DNA from 3 places in the Selenomonas sp. oral taxon 149 str. 67H29BP genome. Region 2 is predicted to be linked to each of the others. Evidence: riboswitches for the same ligand, from Rfam matches in the RefSeq annotation. Region 2 holds a riboswitch; each other region holds the start of a gene.
What was found. A riboswitch is a leader RNA that binds a small molecule or an ion and turns the genes downstream of it on or off. The one in region 2 is predicted to bind molybdenum cofactor.
Positions count from the first base shown of each region.

Region 1 (5,981 bases), 1.0 Mb from region 2:
GAGGCCGACATCGCATGCTGCGGGAAAATGGCGGACGTTCTGCCGCATTCGGGCGGACGATAAACAGACCGATCAGCGATTCCAAACAACACAACAGAGTTGCCGTACGCTATCCGTATGGCAACTCTGTTTTTCATTGAACAATCAGAAGGTCATATCCATGCCAAGCAGGAAGTTCGTTCCATCGGCAGGGCTTCCCCAGCTATACTGGTAATCCGTATCAAAGAGATTATTGACGCGCAGGAATACACCCATATCCGCGATAGGCTCATAGCGCAGATCAAGATCCGCTGCAAAGTATCCGGCACTGGTCGGTCTGCCGAGCGTATCCAGACGTGCACGCATCGCACGTCCAAGGAGCGTCGAGCGCAGCTTTCCCTCGCGGTAGGTTACACCAAAGTTGAACATCTGCGTCGGGAGTCCCGAAGCAATCGTTGTCCTCCCCTTGCTCTCATCCTCGGCACGAATCCACGAATAGTTGGCAAATCCCGAGAACTTCGGGCTGAATGTCTGCCGGTAGGCAAGTTCCAGTCCACGGATATGGGTCTTATCGACATTTCCTAAGACACGGTCATTCCCAAAAGTCACAAAAGTAAGGCGATCCCTCACCTCTGTACGGAAATAGGAAACATCGAGGTCAGATTTTGGACTAAATTTATGCTTCCAGCCAAGTTCATAGCTGCTGTTGCGCTCCGGCTTTGGAACGGGATAACCATTACGGATATTTCCTGCCGCATCTTTGGAACCGACGAACACATGCGAGCGCCCTGCCGAGAAACGAACCGTATCGCGTTTCGTTGCATCATGTGTGATGTTAAAGACGGGGTCTGTCGCATGCGCATAGGAGCTTGTCTTCGGCGTCGATTTATTGTCCATATAATCCTGCCTTACCCCCTCATAATAGCGAACGCCAAGTGTCAGGCGTGTCCTGCTGCTCGGGCTCCATGCATTCTCAACATAGAAACTCCTACGTGCATCATTGCCGTCACGGCGGTAGGAGGTATTGTTTTCATCCGTATTCCAACTGAGCTTTATATACTTCGCACCAAAACTCAGTACGTTTCTGCTGTTATACGCAACAGATGCGTTCGCCTCGACGCCGTTGCCGCGCAAGAACCATCCACTGCGATACCACTGCGGTGCCCCATGCGTAAAGAACGGAAGAGAACCTCCCTCCGTCGCGAGCAGATTACGCACCCAAAGATTGTTCTCATCGATCATGTGGTAATACTTAACATCATACTGCCATATATCATTCGGTCTGCTTTCATACCGCAGGGCAATATTGGATTGACGGAACCCCTTAAAGTGCCAATCCGTCGCATTGTTATTCTTTACATGATTAGGGGTTATATTATTTCCTGCCTGCACCGACCATCTGGGTCCACGTGGCGCAACATACTGGCCTGTCGCTGGATCAACAGACTCCGGAACTTCTCTGTCCATATCGGAGTAGTAGCCGTTCAATGTCAATGAGGATTTATTGCTCGTCTTGAACCGAATCTTGCCGTCAAAATATAGTTTCTTATCTGTCTGATTCTCCAGATAGCCCGCAGAATAATGCCTTGACAGATTGACGGCATAACTGATGTTCTTATCGCTGCCGCTGTAGCCGAGCTTCGTGTCGAAGGTGTGATTCGACCCACCTGCGACACTCACGCGGAACTTGCCGGGCCCCCTGCCGTCCTTCGTCGTAACGAGGATGACGCCGCCCTTGTAGTCCGTGCCATACTGCACCGGTCCCGGTCCTTTGATGATCTCAACCTTCGCGATGCTGTCCGCCGGGATGGTCGAGAGATCAGATGCGGCATGCGATACAATACCGTTGAGTGGGAATGCCGGAATGCCGTCGATATAGACCTTTGTCTGGTCAGAACTCGCACCGCAAACGCGCACCATCTTGCTGTCCTTTGCCGCAGGTGCCATATAGAGCCCCGGTACCTGCGAGAGGATGTCGGAGAGGTCGCGTAGCCGCGCTCCTTGATCTCCTGCTCCGTGATTGTGTTCGTCGTCACGAGGTACTTGTCGACGCCGTCTGCGTCGACATTGACCGTATCCGTCGTGTAGTCCGCACCCGCTGCATACGCATGCGGGAGGAAGACAAATCCTGCCGCGACCGCTGCTGCAAATACCGTCGAATGTTTCCTGCTGTGCTTCATGAATACCTCTCCTATTCCTGCACAAAAAAGACTGTTCCCCGTACTGACCGCACGAAGAACAGTTTCTGCAAGAACACACTCAGAGTCATCCTGTTTCATCGTTCTCCTTTTCAATATGGGAAGGTCGCCGCATTTCTGCGACGGCCCTGTGAACAGACACACAGCCATGTATCTGCTCAGGCGCAATACCATAGGCATAAGCCCTTAGGATATTTTTGCTCGGAAAACGTATGTAATTTTCTGTTTAATTCTACTAAAATTCTTTTATCCTGTCAATCCGTTTCTAACAGTCCCCTATTCTCACCGCCGATAGCGCACGCAGAGTGCCTTGAGCTTCTGCGGGTCGATCTCGAGGAGGTAGTCCTTCTTGAGACACCAGCGCCAGTTGAGCCCGACGGTGCCCGGGGTGTTCATGCGTGCGCGCTCGTCGAGCCCGAGGATGTCCTGCATGGGGATGATCGCCATGCGGGCACGTGAGGCATACGCCGCCTTGATGAGACGCTGACAGATGGTCCGCGGGCGGTCGGAAGTCGTCCCCACGAGGTTGGCGAGCGATTCGCGCAGCACCTCGTCGATGTCGCGGCTGTACCAGCCGACGGTGGTGTTGTTGTCGTGCGTCCCTGTGTAGACGATGCTGTTCTCGGGCGCGGTGAAGCCGATGCGTCCCGAGCTGTTCCCTGCAATGAGGAACTGGACGATCCGCATCCCGGGGAAGCCGCAGTCGTCACGCAGGCGCTCCACGTCGGGCGTGATGATGCCGAGATCCTCCGCAACGACGTTGAGTTTGCCGAGGTCGCTCTCGATCGCGTCGAAGAATGCCTTGCCGGGGCCCTTGAGCCACGTGCCGTTAAGCGCGGTCTCCGCCTTGCCGTCCACCGACCAATAGGACTCGAATCCGCGGAAGTGGTCGATGCGGATGATGTCCACCTGCTCGCGCAGTTTACGGAAACGGCGTTTCCACCATGCGTACTTCTCCGCCGCCATGGCGTCCCAGTTGTACTGCGGGTTCCCCCACAGCTGCCCGTTCACGGCAAAGTAGTCGGGCGGTACGCCCGCGACGGTGTGCGGCGTGCCGTCCTCGTTCAGGTCAAAGAGGTGCTGATGCGCCCAGACGTCCGCGCTGTCCTGCGCGATAAAGATCGGCATATCGCCGAGAATCTCGATTCCCTTCGCGCGTGCGTAGTCGTGCAGGCGGTTCCACTGTGTATGGAAGACGTACTGCTTGAAGTAGTCAAGCTCCATCGCATCGCGCTGCCGCTCACGGAGCGAGCGGAGTGCGTCAGGGTCACGGCGTTTGATCGCTGCATCCCACTCCGTCCACGCCGCGCCGCCGTACTCCTTCTTCGCCGCGTGAAAGAGCGCATAGTCCTCAAGCCAGTATGCTTCCTTCTCACAGAACGCACGGTAATCCGCATCTGTCGCCCCCTGTGCGCGGAAGGCGCGGAATGCCTTTTCCAGAATCTCCTTCTTGAACGTGCGTACGCGATCAAAGTTGATGAAGCCCGAGTTCGCCTCGTATGGCAGGAAAAGGTCTTTCTCCTTCAGCCAGCCGCGCGCAGCCAGTGGCTCGGGGTCGATGAGCATAAAGTTCCCCGCAAAGGCGGAGATGGACTGATAGGGGGAGTAGCTGCTTCCGACGGGGCTGAGCGGGAGGATCTGCCAAACCTTTTGCCCCGCATCTGCAAGGAAGTCAACAAAGCGGTACGCCTCCTTGCCGAAGTCGCCCACACCGTACTTCGAGGGCAGGGAGGTCGGATGCAGGAGGATGCCCGCCTTGCGCTCGTATCTCTGCTCCTCCTGTCGCTCGCGCAGGAGCAGTCCGAAGAGCGGTGGGATGCGGACGCGCAGATGTCCGCGCTCGACCTCGTAGGTGCGCGAGGGCTTAAAGACGTCCTCAAACACACCGCAGGCAAAGTCGCTCACGTCGAGATCGACGGTCAGCGTCTCCGTCCGGCTGCGGTTGAACGCCACGACAAAGATGCCGGGCTCCTTCTCCTCATTGAACACGTCGTAGCCCGAACGGATCGTGCGCGCGTAGGCGATGACGTCGCCCGCCCCGTAGAGAGGCAGGATGTCGCCCGTGCGCAGTGCATCGTTCCCGTTGCGCACAGCAATGAAGCGTGTTACCCAGTCACGGATCTCGAGATTGCCATGCTCCCAGTCGTAGGGGCGGCGATTGAACGGATCCTTGAACCCCTGCATCCCGATCTCGTCGCCGTAGTAGACACTCGGCACGCCGGGATAGGTCATCTGCCAGAGCGTCGCCATGATGAGGCGGCGGATACCGAGCATCGCCTGATCGAGCGTCATGCGCACGCGCGACTGCTCGATTGCGGGCATGCCCTCGTAGTATGGGACATCACCGAGGATGGTGATGGCACGCTGCACGTCATGACTGCTGATGAGGTTCATCATGGCGTAGAGATTTTCCTTCGGGTAGTTTTCGATCTGGCTCGCCATGCGCCGCACCGTCAGCGCACCGTCTGCCGCCCCTGTCAGGAAGTCCAGCATTGTACTGCGCAGCGGGTAGTTCATCGCCGAGTCCATCTCGTTACCCGAGAGATACTCGCGCGGCGTGCCGTAGGCGACCTTGTTCGACGCGTCCTCCCAGACCTCACCGATCATGACCGCATCGGGGCTGCGCTTCTTGAGCTCGGCAAAGAAGGTCTTGGAGAAGGTCGGCGGCAGCTCGTCGATGACGTCCAGACGCCAGCCTGCGATCCCCTCGTTCATCCAGTGATGGAGGACGCTGTCCTCCCCTGTGATGATGAAGTCCATGTAGGACGGATCCGTCTCGTTGACGTTCGGCAGGGTGTCAAAATTCCACCAGCAGTCATACTCGTTCGGGAAATTGCGGAAATGGTACCACGAGTAGTACGGCGATTCCTTCGACTGATATGCGCCAATCGAATCATACTGCTTCCGACGGTTGAAGTAGATGCTGTTGCTCCCCGTGTGACTGAATACGCCGTCGAGAATGATGCGGATGCCGCGCTCGCGTGCCGCCGCGACGAGACGGCGGAAATCCTCGATATCGCCCAGCATGGGGTCGATGCGATGATAGTCCCCCGTATCGTAGTGATGATTGCTCTCGGACTCAAACACGGGGTTGAAGTAGATGCACGAAATGCCAAGTTTTTCGAGGTAGTCGAGTTTCTCCATGACCCCGCGCAGATTTCCGCCGAAGAAGTCATAGGCGACGATCTCCTTCGTGTCGGGATCCTTGAGATACATCGGGTCGTCCGTCCAGTCCGTACGGATGACAGCGCCCTTCTTGCGCACGATGGTATCCCCCGCACGCGCAAAGCGGTCGGGGAAGATCTGATACATGACACTGTTCTTGAACCAGTCCGGTGTGTGCGCTCCGCGATTGTAGATCGTCACCTGATAGGAGGGCGGCTGCTCGTGATAGAGCGCGCCGACGCCGCCGAGCATCTCCGCGTTGTTCCCGTAGAAATACGTGCCGCTCTCCATCGTGATGATGAAGTAGTACCAGAGAAGGCAGCCGTGATCCGGCAGCTCGATCCACGCCGTGTAGAACCGCTGCGCGGCATTCGCATCATGCGACACGAGCGTGACGAGCTGCTCCCCCGCCTGATCCTGCCAAAGCCGCAGGAGCACCTGCCGCACCGGCTCACCCGTGCGAAGCTGCAGGCCGAGACGCATCCGGCTCCCCGCCTCTGCCGCGCCGACGATGGAGCGGAAGTAGATGTTCTGCGAATTATGTTCTACCTGATAGGATTCCAGCATAGTGCCTCTCCTTTCCTATCGTTTATACACAGAAACCACCGGCGAATCGTTCATTATCGTTCAAACGAATTC
Region 1 is NZ_GL397087.1:2,390,066-2,396,046, reverse strand. It holds gene HMPREF9166_RS11255 (Rossmann-like domain-containing protein) at 1-63, shown strand, start outside; gene HMPREF9166_RS11250 (TonB-dependent receptor) at 145-1,926, opposite strand; molybdenum cofactor riboswitch at 2,247-2,396, opposite strand; gene malQ (4-alpha-glucanotransferase) at 2,460-5,909, opposite strand.
Region 1: another riboswitch for molybdenum cofactor. It lies ahead of HMPREF9166_RS11250 (TonB-dependent receptor); the one in region 2 lies ahead of modA (molybdate ABC transporter substrate-binding protein).

Region 2 (5,981 bases):
TGAGATTCACCGCGTCGAGGCCGGCATCCAGCAGCTCATCCATCATCGTGCCGAGCAGGACTCCATTTGTCGTGAGCGCCACCGTCTCGATGCCCGGGATCTCTTTCAGCCCGCGCACAAGGCGTGTGATGTCACGCCGCACGAGCGGCTCACCGCCTGTCAGGCGCACCTTGCGCACGCCCAGTGCCGCGAGCACACGCACATCGCGCAGGATCTCCTCATAGGTGAGCACATCCGCGTGGCGCAGCTTCTTGACCCCATGCGCCGGCATACAGTAGCGGCAGCGCAGATTGCAGCAGTCCGTCACCGAAACGCGCAGATATTCAATTTTCCGCTGAAACTGATCCTGCATGATGAACCTTCTATCTATCTTTCTATCTTTTTCCTATACGTTGACGTGAAAGGCAGAAGTTGATGCGTCGAAGCAACCGGGAAAAGTGCACGTTTGCTTCGCGGGGGGATTGCTGCAGGACATCACCACAGCACTGCTTCGTCAGAGAATCACAACATCCACTTCCGCCCCTGCCGCGAGCGGCGGCATCCCCGCCGGCACATCCACAAACGCGTCGCAGCCTGCCGCCGAAAAGAGCGAGCCGGACTCATGCTGATCGGGCAGCGAAACGCGCCCATCCGCCTCCATGCGTGCACGCAGGAAACGCCGTCCGTGGCAGGGCTTGGGGAACGCATCGGCGAGCACGGCACGGCGGCGCGGCATGAGCACATCCGTCTCGCCCGCAAGCCGTGCAATCGCCGGACGCGCCATCAGCTCGAACGTCGCATAGGCGGCGAACGGGTTGCCTGAGAGCGCGATGCCGAGCATGCTGCCGCGCGTATAGGCAATGGCGGGGGCGCCCGGCTTCATGCAGACGCGCCAGAACAGCCGCTCCGCCCCAAGGGCGGGCACAACGCCGTGCATGATGTCCTTCTTGCCCACGGAGACGCCGCCCGACGTGAGAAAGAGATCCACACGATCCGCATAGGAGGCGATTACCTCCGCCGCGCGTTCCACATCATCAGGCACCGAGCCGACCACCGTCACCTCTGCGCCGAGTTCCTTCAGGCGTCCCGCAAGGAGGTAGAGATTGCTGTTGTAGATCTTGCCGGGACGCAGCGGCTCGCCGGGCTGCATCAGTTCGTCGCCCGTACTGGCAACGGCAATGCGTACGCGCCGATGGACACATACCGCAGCATAACCCTCACTCGCGAGTACCGCAATCTGCGCCGCATGGATGCGCTGTCCCCGGCGCACGAGCAGATTTCCCTTTTTGATATCCTCGCCCGCATAGCAGTAGTTCTCGAACGGCTGCGACGTAAAGGGAACAAAGATCGCATCCCCCTCCTCACGCACATCCTCCTGCCGCACGACACAGTCACAGCCCTTCGGAATCGCGCCGCCCGTCATGATGCGGACACACTCGCCCGCGCCGACTGCGCCGGCGAAAAAATCGCCCGCGCACTCCTCGCCGATCACCGACAGGCGCACAGGGTGCTCTGCCGAGGCGTCCGCCGTACTCGCCGACGCAAAGGTATAGCCGTCGAGCGGCGAACGGTCAAACGGCGGATTGTCAAACGCTGCGTACACATCCTCCGCCGCCACGCGCCCCACCGCCTCCAGCAAGGGAACGCGCTCCGTCTCCGCGACGGGTACTGCATGTGCGAGCAGTACCTCGATTGCCTGTTCAAGTTCGATATCCTGCATGGAATTCTCCTTACTTTCCGAACGGGCAAATGGGATAGTGGCAAACCTTGCATCCCATGCAGAGCCCGCCGATCCCAAGGCGCGTGATCTCCTGCCGCGTCCACGCGCTGCCCGCCGCGACACGCGGCAGAATAATATCAAAGATCGTCGCGGGCGAGTACATCACGCAGCCCGGCAGCCCCATGATCGGCACCTGCCGCCCATCCTTCTCATAGTAGGCGAGCAGGAACATCGCCCCCGGCAGCACAGGCGCGCCGTACGTCACGATGCGCGCCCCCGTCGCTTTGATCGCCGCCGGCGTGCGGTCATCGGGGTCGACGCTCATGCCGCCCGTGCAGAGCACCATATCCATCCCCGCGTCGAGCAGCTCCTCAATCGCCGCACGCGTGTGCTCCGTCCCATCATCCGAAAGACGGTGCTCATCCACCTTCAGGCCGAAGGCACGCAGCTTGGCGTCGATCACGGGCGTGAACGTATCCTTGATGCGCCCATGGAACACCTCAGAGCCCGTCGTCACCACGCCGACCTTCATCTTCTGATACGGCAGGATCCGCAGCATCGGCTGAGTGCCCGCCGTCTCACGCACCCGCTCCATCACCGCCTTGTCGATGACGAGCGGGATCACGCGCATCCCCGCGAGCTTCGTCCCCGCCTTGACAGGCATGTGCTGCGCAATCGTCGCAATCATCACATCCTCGATGTCGTTGACGGCATTGAGCGCATCCTCGTTCACCTCGAACACGCCCGCCGTCGTCGCGGTCAGCTCTATCTTGCCCTCGCTCGGCTCACTCGCCGCCATGTGCTCATTCTGACAGACATCACGCAGGATCGCCGCCGCATCGTTCTCATGCAGCAGATTCGGATCGTCCTCCCAGACAAAGATATGCTCTTTGCCAATGCGCAGAAGAACGGGAATATCCTCCGCGCGGATGATATCCCCCTTATGGAAACGTGCGCCCTTTCGTTCCCCGCGCACAATCTCTGTAATGTCGTGGCAGAGCACCATCCCCACCGCATCCTGAACACGAACCTCACGCATACTGCTCCCCCTGCTATGGCAGCGCTGCACATACGCTGCCCCTCCCCAAAGGCAATCACCCCGTATAACGATTCTCAACTATGAATATCTATTATTGATTATACCACAAAAAATAAATAACCTCTATGAGTTTTCCTAAATTATAGATAGATTCATTTAATGTTAGAGAAACACAATTGATTTTCTACGCTGATTCCGCTATGATAAAATTATTTCACGAGGAAAGGAGGATATCTATGCCAGAAACAGGACTGACGCATTTCGATGCAGGCGGTGCCGCCATCATGGTCGATGTCAGCGGCAAGAACAAGACACATCGCGAGGCCATCGCGAGCGGACGGATTTGCGTGAGCGAAGCGGTCTATGCGGCGATCACGGCGGGCACGGCAAAAAAGGGCGACGTCCTCGGTGTCGCGCGCATCGCCGGCATCATGGCGGCAAAGCGCACCGCGGACATGATCCCGCTCTGCCATCCGCTGCCGCTTGCCAAGTGCAGCATCGACTTCACGCTTGAGGAGGTGCCGCACCATGCGGTATATGCTGCGGCGACGGTCAAGGTCACGGGCGAAACGGGCGTGGAGATGGAAGCACTGCACGCCGTGAGCACGGCGCTGCTGACCATCTACGACATGTGCAAGGCGATCGACAAGCGCATGGAGATCACAGACATTCGTCTCGAGCGTAAGTCCGGCGGCAAGAGCGGCACATTCGTCCGCTGAGAAGGAGGGCAGCGCCCTCACCCTCTCCGAGCAGAGCACGTCTAAGGAAACATCTATGGCACTCTGCCTGACGCATATCGTCACAGGGTATGTCGGGAAACGGACATACCTCCCATTTGCAAAGGAGAAACATCACATGAACATCAAAAAGACACTCACCGCCCTCTTGGCGGGCACGGCTCTTCTCACCGCCGGCTGCATCGGCGGCGGCAACAGCGCGAACAAGATGGAGACGCCGCAGGAGAGCCCCATCGAGCTGCAGGTCTCTGCGGCAGCGAGCCTCACGGACGCGATGAAGGAACTCGCCACGATGTACGAGGAGAACAACAAAGAGGTTCATATCGTCTACAACTTCGGCAGCAGCGGCGCCCTACAGCAGGCGATCGAGAACGGCGGAGCCGCCGACGTATTCGTCTCCGCCGCACAGAAGCAGATGAATGCGCTCGACGAGAAGAAGCTCCTCGCGGACGGTACGCGCGTCGATCTCCTCGTCAACGACATCGTGCTGATCACGGCAAAGGACAGCAAGCTGAACCTTCCCGACTTCAAGGCAGTGCTCGACCCGCAGGTTGCGCACATCGCTCTCGGTGAGCCGAAGGGCGTTCCTGTCGGACAGTACAGCGAGGAGGTCTTTACGAAGCTCGGCATCCTCGACCAGGTCAAGGCGCGTGCCGTCTACGGCTCCGACGTACGTCAGGTGCTCGCATGGGTCGAGACGGGCGATGCGGACTGCGGCGTGGTCTATGCGACGGATGCCGCCATCTCGGACAAGGTGAAGGTCGCCGCCGTTGCCCCTGCCGACACGCATAAGCCCATCGTCTACCCCGCCGCTGTGCTGAAGGACTCCAAGAACGAGATGGCCGCGAAGGAATTCCTCGCCTTCCTCCAGACGGACAAGGCAGCCAAGGTCTTTGAGAAATACGGATTCACCGTCAAATAATGGCAGACGAAACATTCTCCCCGCTCATCATCTCCCTTGAGGTGGCGGGGCTTGCTACTGTCCTCACCTTCTTCGTCGGTATTGGGCTCGCCTACGGCGTGCTGCGTATCCGCAGCCATATCGCGGCGACCATTGCCGATGCTGTGATTACTCTGCCGCTCGTCCTGCCGCCGACCGTCGTTGGGTTCTTCCTCCTGCTCTTTCTCGGAAAGCGCAGTGCCATCGGGAGCGCCCTCCTCGCCATCGACCTGCCGCTTGTCTTTACGTGGCGTGCGGCGGTCATCGCAGCGGTCATCGTGAGTCTTCCGCTTATGTACCGCACGGCGCGCGGCGCATTCGAGGCACTCGACAGCAGCATGATTCATGCGGCGCAGACGCTCGGCGTCAGCAATGGGCGCATCTTTTGGCGCATCATCCTGCCGAATGCACGGCACAGCATCCTCGCAGGGCTCGTTCTCTCGTTTGCCCGTGCCCTCGGCGAGTTTGGTGCGACCATCATGTTCGCGGGCAATATCCCAGGGCGCACGCAGACCATGTCCACCGCCATCTATGCGGCGGTGCAGGCGAACGACTACGACCTCGCCTTTCGCTGGGCAGTCATCATCTCCCTGTTCTCGCTCTTCTTTATCGGTGCGATGAACCTCTACCTCAAACGGGAGGTGCATGAATGAACCTCGTCGTCAACATCGAAAAACGCCTGCGTGACTTCACGCTCTGCGCGAACTTCACGCTCACGAATACGACGCTCGCCCTGCTCGGCGCGTCGGGCAGCGGCAAGAGCATGACGCTGAAGTGCATCGCGGGGCTTGAGACGCCGGATCGCGGACAGATCATCCTCAACGGCCGCACGCTCTATGACAGCAGTGCAGGAGTCAACCTCCCGCCGCAGGAGCGCAGTGTCGGCTACCTCTTTCAGAACTACGCGCTCTTTCCGAATATGACCGTCCGCGAGAACATCATCTTTGCACTGGACGGATCACAGGAGGAAAAGGAACGCATCCTTGCCGAGAACGTGGCGCGCTTCTCCCTCGACGGACTCGAAAACGCCTACCCGGCAGGGCTCTCAGGCGGACAGCAGCAGCGCGCTGCCTTTGCGCGCATCCTCGCGCGCGGCGCAGATGTCCTGCTCCTCGACGAGCCGCTCTCCGCACTCGACACCCATCTCAAGTGGCAGATCGAAACCGCACTGCGCGAGATCCTCATGGGTCAGAACATCGCGGCGATCCTCGTCACACATGACCGCGACGAGGCATTCCGCATCGCGCAGGAGATCGCGACCGTCGACCGCGGACAGCTCACGCCCCCGATGGATCGGCACGAGCTCTTCCGCAGTCCCGGTACGTGTGCAGGTGCACGCCTCACAGGATGCAAGAACATCTCTGCCGCCCGCCGCCTCGACGCGGCACACATCGAGGCGACCGACTGGGGCATCACGCTCGCGGTCACAGACGATGTGACGGATGCGCACCATATCGCCATCCGCGCACATTACTTCGTTCCCGTGCAGGAAGACGGCGAGAACGTCTTCACCGCACAGATCGCAGAGATCATCGAGAGCACCTTCAGCATGATCGTCATGCTTCG
Region 2 is NZ_GL397087.1:1,346,884-1,352,864, forward strand. It holds gene moaA (GTP 3',8-cyclase MoaA) at 1-352, opposite strand, end outside; gene glp (gephyrin-like molybdotransferase Glp) at 494-1,699, opposite strand; gene HMPREF9166_RS06420 (molybdopterin-binding protein) at 1,710-2,738, opposite strand; gene moaC (cyclic pyranopterin monophosphate synthase MoaC) at 2,939-3,457, shown strand; molybdenum cofactor riboswitch at 3,470-3,600, shown strand; gene modA (molybdate ABC transporter substrate-binding protein) at 3,594-4,397, shown strand; gene modB (molybdate ABC transporter permease subunit) at 4,397-5,068, shown strand; gene HMPREF9166_RS06440 (sulfate/molybdate ABC transporter ATP-binding protein) at 5,065-5,981, shown strand, end outside.

Region 3 (5,981 bases), 250 kb from region 2:
CCGTGGGCGTGGGCGCGGGGGCGGCACTCGTCGCTGTCGGCTCGATTTTCTCCATCTACACCCTCACGTATGCCTACCTCCAGGAGGAGGAGACGGCACAGCTGCGCGAGGCGAACCGCATCCAGCAGGAGCAGATCCTCCAGATCGCGAAAAAGGCCTCCGCGCTTGGGCAGGAGGTCGATGCCATTCAGCGTACGGAGGACGGGCTGCGCGCACTCGTCGGCGCACCGCCGGCGGAGGCGGACAGCGCGGTACAGAAAGGAGATGTCGCACCGGCACCGACGGGCGGCGCACCGCACGCACTCACGACGGATGAGGTCGGCGAGGCACTCACGATGCTAGAGGAACGCACCGCAGTGCGCCGCACCTCCATCGGACAGCTCGCCGCCATGATGCAGAAGGATGTGCCGGGGGCATCCTCCTTTCTGGGGGTCGATACACCCGTTACCACCCCGACAGGCTGGCCGACGGACGGCTTCATCAGTTCAGGGTATGGACTGCGCTGGAATGGCGCAGAGTTCCATCAGGGCATCGACATCGCCGCCGAGATGGGCACGCCCATCGTTGCGACGGCGGACGGCGTCGTGACCATCGCGGGCTGGAACGCGGGCGGCTATGGCAACATGGTCGACATCGATCACGGGAGCGGCGTCTCGACACGCTACGGACATGCCTCGGCGGTCGTGGTGACCCCGGGACAGCGCGTGCGGCGTGGACAGATCATCGCCTATGTCGGCTCGACGGGGCACTCCACAGGACCGCATCTGCACTACGAGGTGCGCCTCAGCGGACAGCCCGTCAACCCGAGCTCGTATTTGTAAGCAAAGGAGACACTATGCAATCCATCACCTGCCTGCTCGCCGCAGGAATCCTCCTCCTCCCCGTCAGCGGGACGGCCGCCGAGAAGGAGACGGAGATCCATGCCGTCATGGCGGCAGAGGAGTCTCATGGAGACGCTGCCGCGTCAGAACAGCGCACCGCATCTGCCGCAAAGGATGCGCAGGAGACAGTGGATACGGAAAAGACGACAGACAGGGCGCAGACCACGGCGGAGCCCGCGGCAAAGGACCGTGCGGCATCGGAACAGCGCACGCAGGAAGATGCCTTCGATGCGGAGATGGATGAGCTCGGCACAGAGAACCCTCCAGCAGAGCAGACACCGCAGACCAATGCCGCCTCGGCGAGAGATGCGGAGGCAAAGACGAAGACGAAGACGGCAGAAGAAACGGCTGATGGGGAAGGGACGGCCGAAGCCGTTCTTGTCAAAGAACCTGTGAAGGAAAAGGAGCCAGCCGCCGCAGCGACGGACGGCGCAGGGCATTCTGCCGTGTCCGCAGAGCCTGCAAAGAAGGCAGATGCCGCGGATAAAAAAGCTGAGAAAAAGCATGCCGCAGCCGCAGCGGCAAAGCGCGAGGCGTACGGCAAAGAGACGGCGATCGAGCCCGTCACGCTGAAGGACGGCGACTGGGTCTTCATCGAGGGCGACGAGCGGCGCGGCTGGTTCTTTGACCGCAGTCACATGAAGCGCAACGCCGACGGCTCCGTCTCCTACTGGCAGCTCATTCTCTACAACAACCTCGGTCGGGCACAGTTTGCCGAGGCGATGAAGAATGCGGACTACGAGCACCTCGGCTACACCATGCAGCGGCGCGTGCTCAGCCCGAAAAAGGACGCCATCAGCACCTACGAGATCCTCGCCTACGACGGGAATAGCGCACTCATCACGGAGAGCAGCCGCGAGGGGCACCGCGCCGTGATCCGCGCAAACACCATGACAGAGAAAGAGCGCGACGCCGTACGGCAGGAACTGCGCCGAAAGAAATAACAGCGAGGGACGCATCTCCCCATGTGCATCATCACCGATGCCAGAGGGATGCGCCCCTTTTTGATCGAATTAAGGAATCGCTGATAAAACAGTCTCTCAGATTGGCGTAGATTTTTGTCCGATTGAGGCAGCAAACCGGACGCATAGCAAGGGCCATGTGGAGGATTTGCTAACGACAAGCAGGCGGAAAAGATGCGTCAAGATGGCTGTGCCGAATTTATCAGTGCTTCCTTAACTGCAGATACAGTATTTATCAACTACGAATAAATAAGCAATAACTATAACAAATCAATATAATTTCAGCATATCCTGAGAATAGTTTTCGTATATTGACAGGTTGTTTTCACTCTGTTAAACTGTTCTTAATTACATAGGTATAGAGGTACATTGTATCTCTCGGTTTCCGAGCAAAAGCATCTAAGGGCGATGCCTATGATGCTGCGCCTGCGCCGCAGGGAGCGATCCCTGCCGTGCACAGGGTTTCGGCAGAAATGCCGGAGCCTCCCTTCCGAACGCGGTTTCCTGCAGAAAACCACGCTCCCTTGAAAAGGAAACGACAACATTGCCGCGCAAAGGCGAGGAGGGGATATTTTGGTGCAAAATATCCCTTGGATTCGTCTGCTACGAGGGACTGTTTGTCGTGCCCTCGGGTGCGTCGGACGGCTCCTCCTTTATTATTTTGTACGGAAGGGCCCTGGCTTTCGCGGGATTGGCTTTATATATCTGATGTGTGGGAAGTATTGACGCAAGTTTCTGTTGTCAATCGCCCTGTCGTTCTGCTCGCAAAGGTGTCTGTGTGCCGATCGCGGCGGGATGGATGCGGGTGTTTGGCATGACGGCAGTCTTCCATAGGGACAGGAGGCATAATGTGAACAAAAGGGAGAGCTTGTGGGAGGCATATCTCGCAAAAGGCTTCAGCCGGCGGAATTTCCTCAAGGGCTGCGTGACCCTCACGTCGCTCATGGGGCTGAGCACAGACAACCTCACGAAGGTCGTCGAGGCCGCCGAGGCGAAGCCGCTGCCGGTTGTGATCTGGCTGCACGGGCATGAGTGCACGGGCTGCGATGAGTCGTTCATCCGCTCGGGCGCACCGCTCGCATCGGATCTCGTGCTGAACGAGATTGCGCTCGAATACAGCCATCTCCTCTGCGCCGGCGAGGGTGAGGCGTTCGAGGCACATCTCGAGGAGACGATCAAGAAGTATCATGGCGAGTACATCCTTGCCGTCGAGGGCGCGGTTCCCATCGGGGAGCACGCCTACACCTGCATGTCGGGCGGTCACTCCTTCGAGCATACGCTGAAGCACGCCGCGGAGGGAGCAAAGGCGGTCATCGCCTACGGCACGTGCGCGACGGCGGGCGGCATCCAGGCGGCTGCGCCGAATCCGACGGAGTCCAGGGGGATCCGTTCCCTCATCGGCGCGAAGCCCTATATTGCTGTGCCCGGCTGCCCGCCGATTCCCGAGGTTATGACAGGCGTCGTCATGCACGTTGCGCTCTTCGGCACACTGCCGCCGCTTGACGGCGAGGGACGTCCGCGTCAGTTCTACGGCAACCGCATTCACGACACCTGCTACCGCCGTCCGTTCTTCGATGCGGGCATGTTTGCCGAGCGCTTTGACGACGCGGGTGCAAAGGGGGGCTGGTGCCTCTACAAGCTCGGCTGCCGCGGCCCCGAGACGTACAACTCCTGCGGCAATCTGCGCTGGTATCAGGGACTCTCGTACCCCATCCAGTCGGGCGCACCCTGTATTGGCTGCAGCAACGCGAACTTCTGGGATCAGGCGCCGTTCTCGAAGCGTCTGCCGGAGTACAACGGCATCGATGTCGACATGGTCGGCGCAGGCCTTGCCGTCGCAACGGCAGTCGGTGTTGCGGCGCACGCGGGCGCGAGCCTTGTACAGAAGAGATGCCATGAGAAGCAGCTCGAAAAAGAGGGAAAGCAGGTGCATGAATGAAACACGTCGTTGTCGACCCAATCACCCGTATTGAGGGACATCTGCGCGTTGAGCTGCAGGTGGACGAGGCATCGGGCAAGGTCACGGATGCCATCTCCTCCGGGACGGCATGGCGCGGCCTTGAGCTCGTCATGAACGACCGCGATCCGCGCGATGCATGGGCATACATTCAGCGCATCTGCGGCGTCTGCACATCCTCTCATGCGCTCGGCTGTCTGCGTGCCGTCGAGGACGCATTCGGCATCACGATCCCAAAGAACGCGCACTACATCCGCAACATCATTGCGGCGTGCCTCGGGCATCAGGATCACATCATCCATTTCTACCACCTCCACGCGCTCGACTGGGTCAGCCCGCTCGAGGCACTGAAGGCGGATCCGGCGGCGACGGCGGCGCTCCAGAACACGGTGCTCCAGACCTATCGCCTGCCGTTCCGCGGGCCTGCGGCATTCGACACGGATGCCTACCCGCACGACTTCCCGATCGCATCGCCCACCTATTACGCCGCGATCAAGGCAAAGGTGCAGAAGATCGTCGACAGCGGTCAGCTCGGCATCTTCTCCGCGCAGTGGTGGGATCATCCGGACTATCAGCTCCTCCCGCCCGAGGTGCATCTCATGGCGATCTCGCACTACCTCGAGATGCTCGACAAGCAGAAGGATCTCGTCGTCCCGCACGTCGTCTTCGGCGGAAAGAACCCGCATCCGCACTATGTGCTTGGCGGCATGCCATGCTCCATCTCGATGGAGGACGGCAACGCGCCGATCAATGCAGCGCGCCTCGCGATCGTTGACCGCTCGATCAATCAGGCACGCCACATGATGAACGACTACTATCTCCCCGACGTGCTCGCCATCGGACATCTCTACGTCCAGAAGGGCTACACCTCGGGCGGAGGCCTCGCGAAAAAGCGCGTGCTCGCCTTCGGCATGTTCTCCGAGGAGCCGTTCTCGGGTGCATCGAACGGCGACTTCTTCAAGAACCTCCTCGTGCGCTGCAACGGCGTCGTCGAGGACTTCGCTTCGGGCGTCATGAATGCGAAGGTCTATGACTTTACGGAGAAGGATCTGACGGATGCCGACGGCGTCGCAGAGAGCGTCGAGCACGGCTGGTACGAGTACAAGGGTGGCGACGACAAGGCACTCCATCCGTGGGAGGGCGAGACGACCCCGCACTACACGGAGCCGAAGGAAGGCACGAAGACCGAGTGGAAGGCGCTCAACGAGCAGGGCAAGTACTCCTGGCTCAAGACGCCGAAATGGCGCGGCAAGCTCTGCGAGGTCGGCCCCCTGGCACGCTACATCGTCCTCTACACGAAGGCAAAGCAGGGCCTCCTCGGTGACCTGACGTGGGCAGAGCAGATGATCGTCGATCAGATCGATGCCGTGACGAAGGTCCTGAACGTCCCCGTCGAGGCATGGCTGCCCTCCACGGTCGGACGCACGGCGGCGCGTGCGCTTGATGCACAGCTGCAGGCGGAGATCAGCAAGTATTTCTTCGACAAGCTCGTCGCAAACATCAAGAGCGGCGATACGCGCGTGGTGAGCAACGACAAGTGGGATCCCTCGACCTGGCCGAAGGAGGCAAAGGGCGTCGGTCTCTACGAGGCACCGCGCGGCGCACTCAGCCACTGGGCGGTCATCAAGGACGGCAAGATCGCGAACTATCAGGCGGTCGTCCCAACGACGTGGAATGCCTGCCCGCGCGACGATGCCGAGGGACACGGCGCATACGAGCTCGCGATGATGGATACGCCCGTCAAGGTCGCAGACAAGCCGCTCGAGATCGTCAAGGCGGTCCGCTCGTTCGACCCGTGCATGGCGTGCTCGACCCACCTCTTCAACGCGAAGGGGGAGAAGATCCGCGTTGTGACGACCGATCCATACGCGGGCGTCAGCGTCGATAAATAAGGGGGCGAACCGCATGAAACAAGAAGTACGCAAGGAGTACTATCTCTTTAGTCCCTTTCTGCGCATCTTCCACTGGCTGATGGTCATTGCGATCATCGTGCTCTTCATCACGGGCTTCCTCATCACGAAGCCGCCTGCGATGCTCTATGCGGAGCCGGATGCGTCGCCGCTCCTGATGAATGTGACGCGCAACGTCCACTTCATCGCGGCGTTTGCATTCTGCGCGGGCTTCATCGGCCGCGTTTACGGCTTTATCATCAACCGCGGCGACCGCCTTTTCCCGCATTTC
Region 3 is NZ_GL397087.1:1,593,952-1,599,932, reverse strand. It holds gene HMPREF9166_RS07600 (M23 family metallopeptidase) at 1-821, shown strand, start outside; gene HMPREF9166_RS07595 (hypothetical protein) at 836-1,825, shown strand; molybdenum cofactor riboswitch at 2,215-2,361, shown strand; gene HMPREF9166_RS07590 (hydrogenase small subunit) at 2,694-3,782, shown strand; gene HMPREF9166_RS07585 (nickel-dependent hydrogenase large subunit) at 3,779-5,692, shown strand; gene cybH (Ni/Fe-hydrogenase, b-type cytochrome subunit) at 5,706-5,981, shown strand, end outside.
Region 3: another riboswitch for molybdenum cofactor. It lies ahead of HMPREF9166_RS07590 (hydrogenase small subunit); the one in region 2 lies ahead of modA (molybdate ABC transporter substrate-binding protein).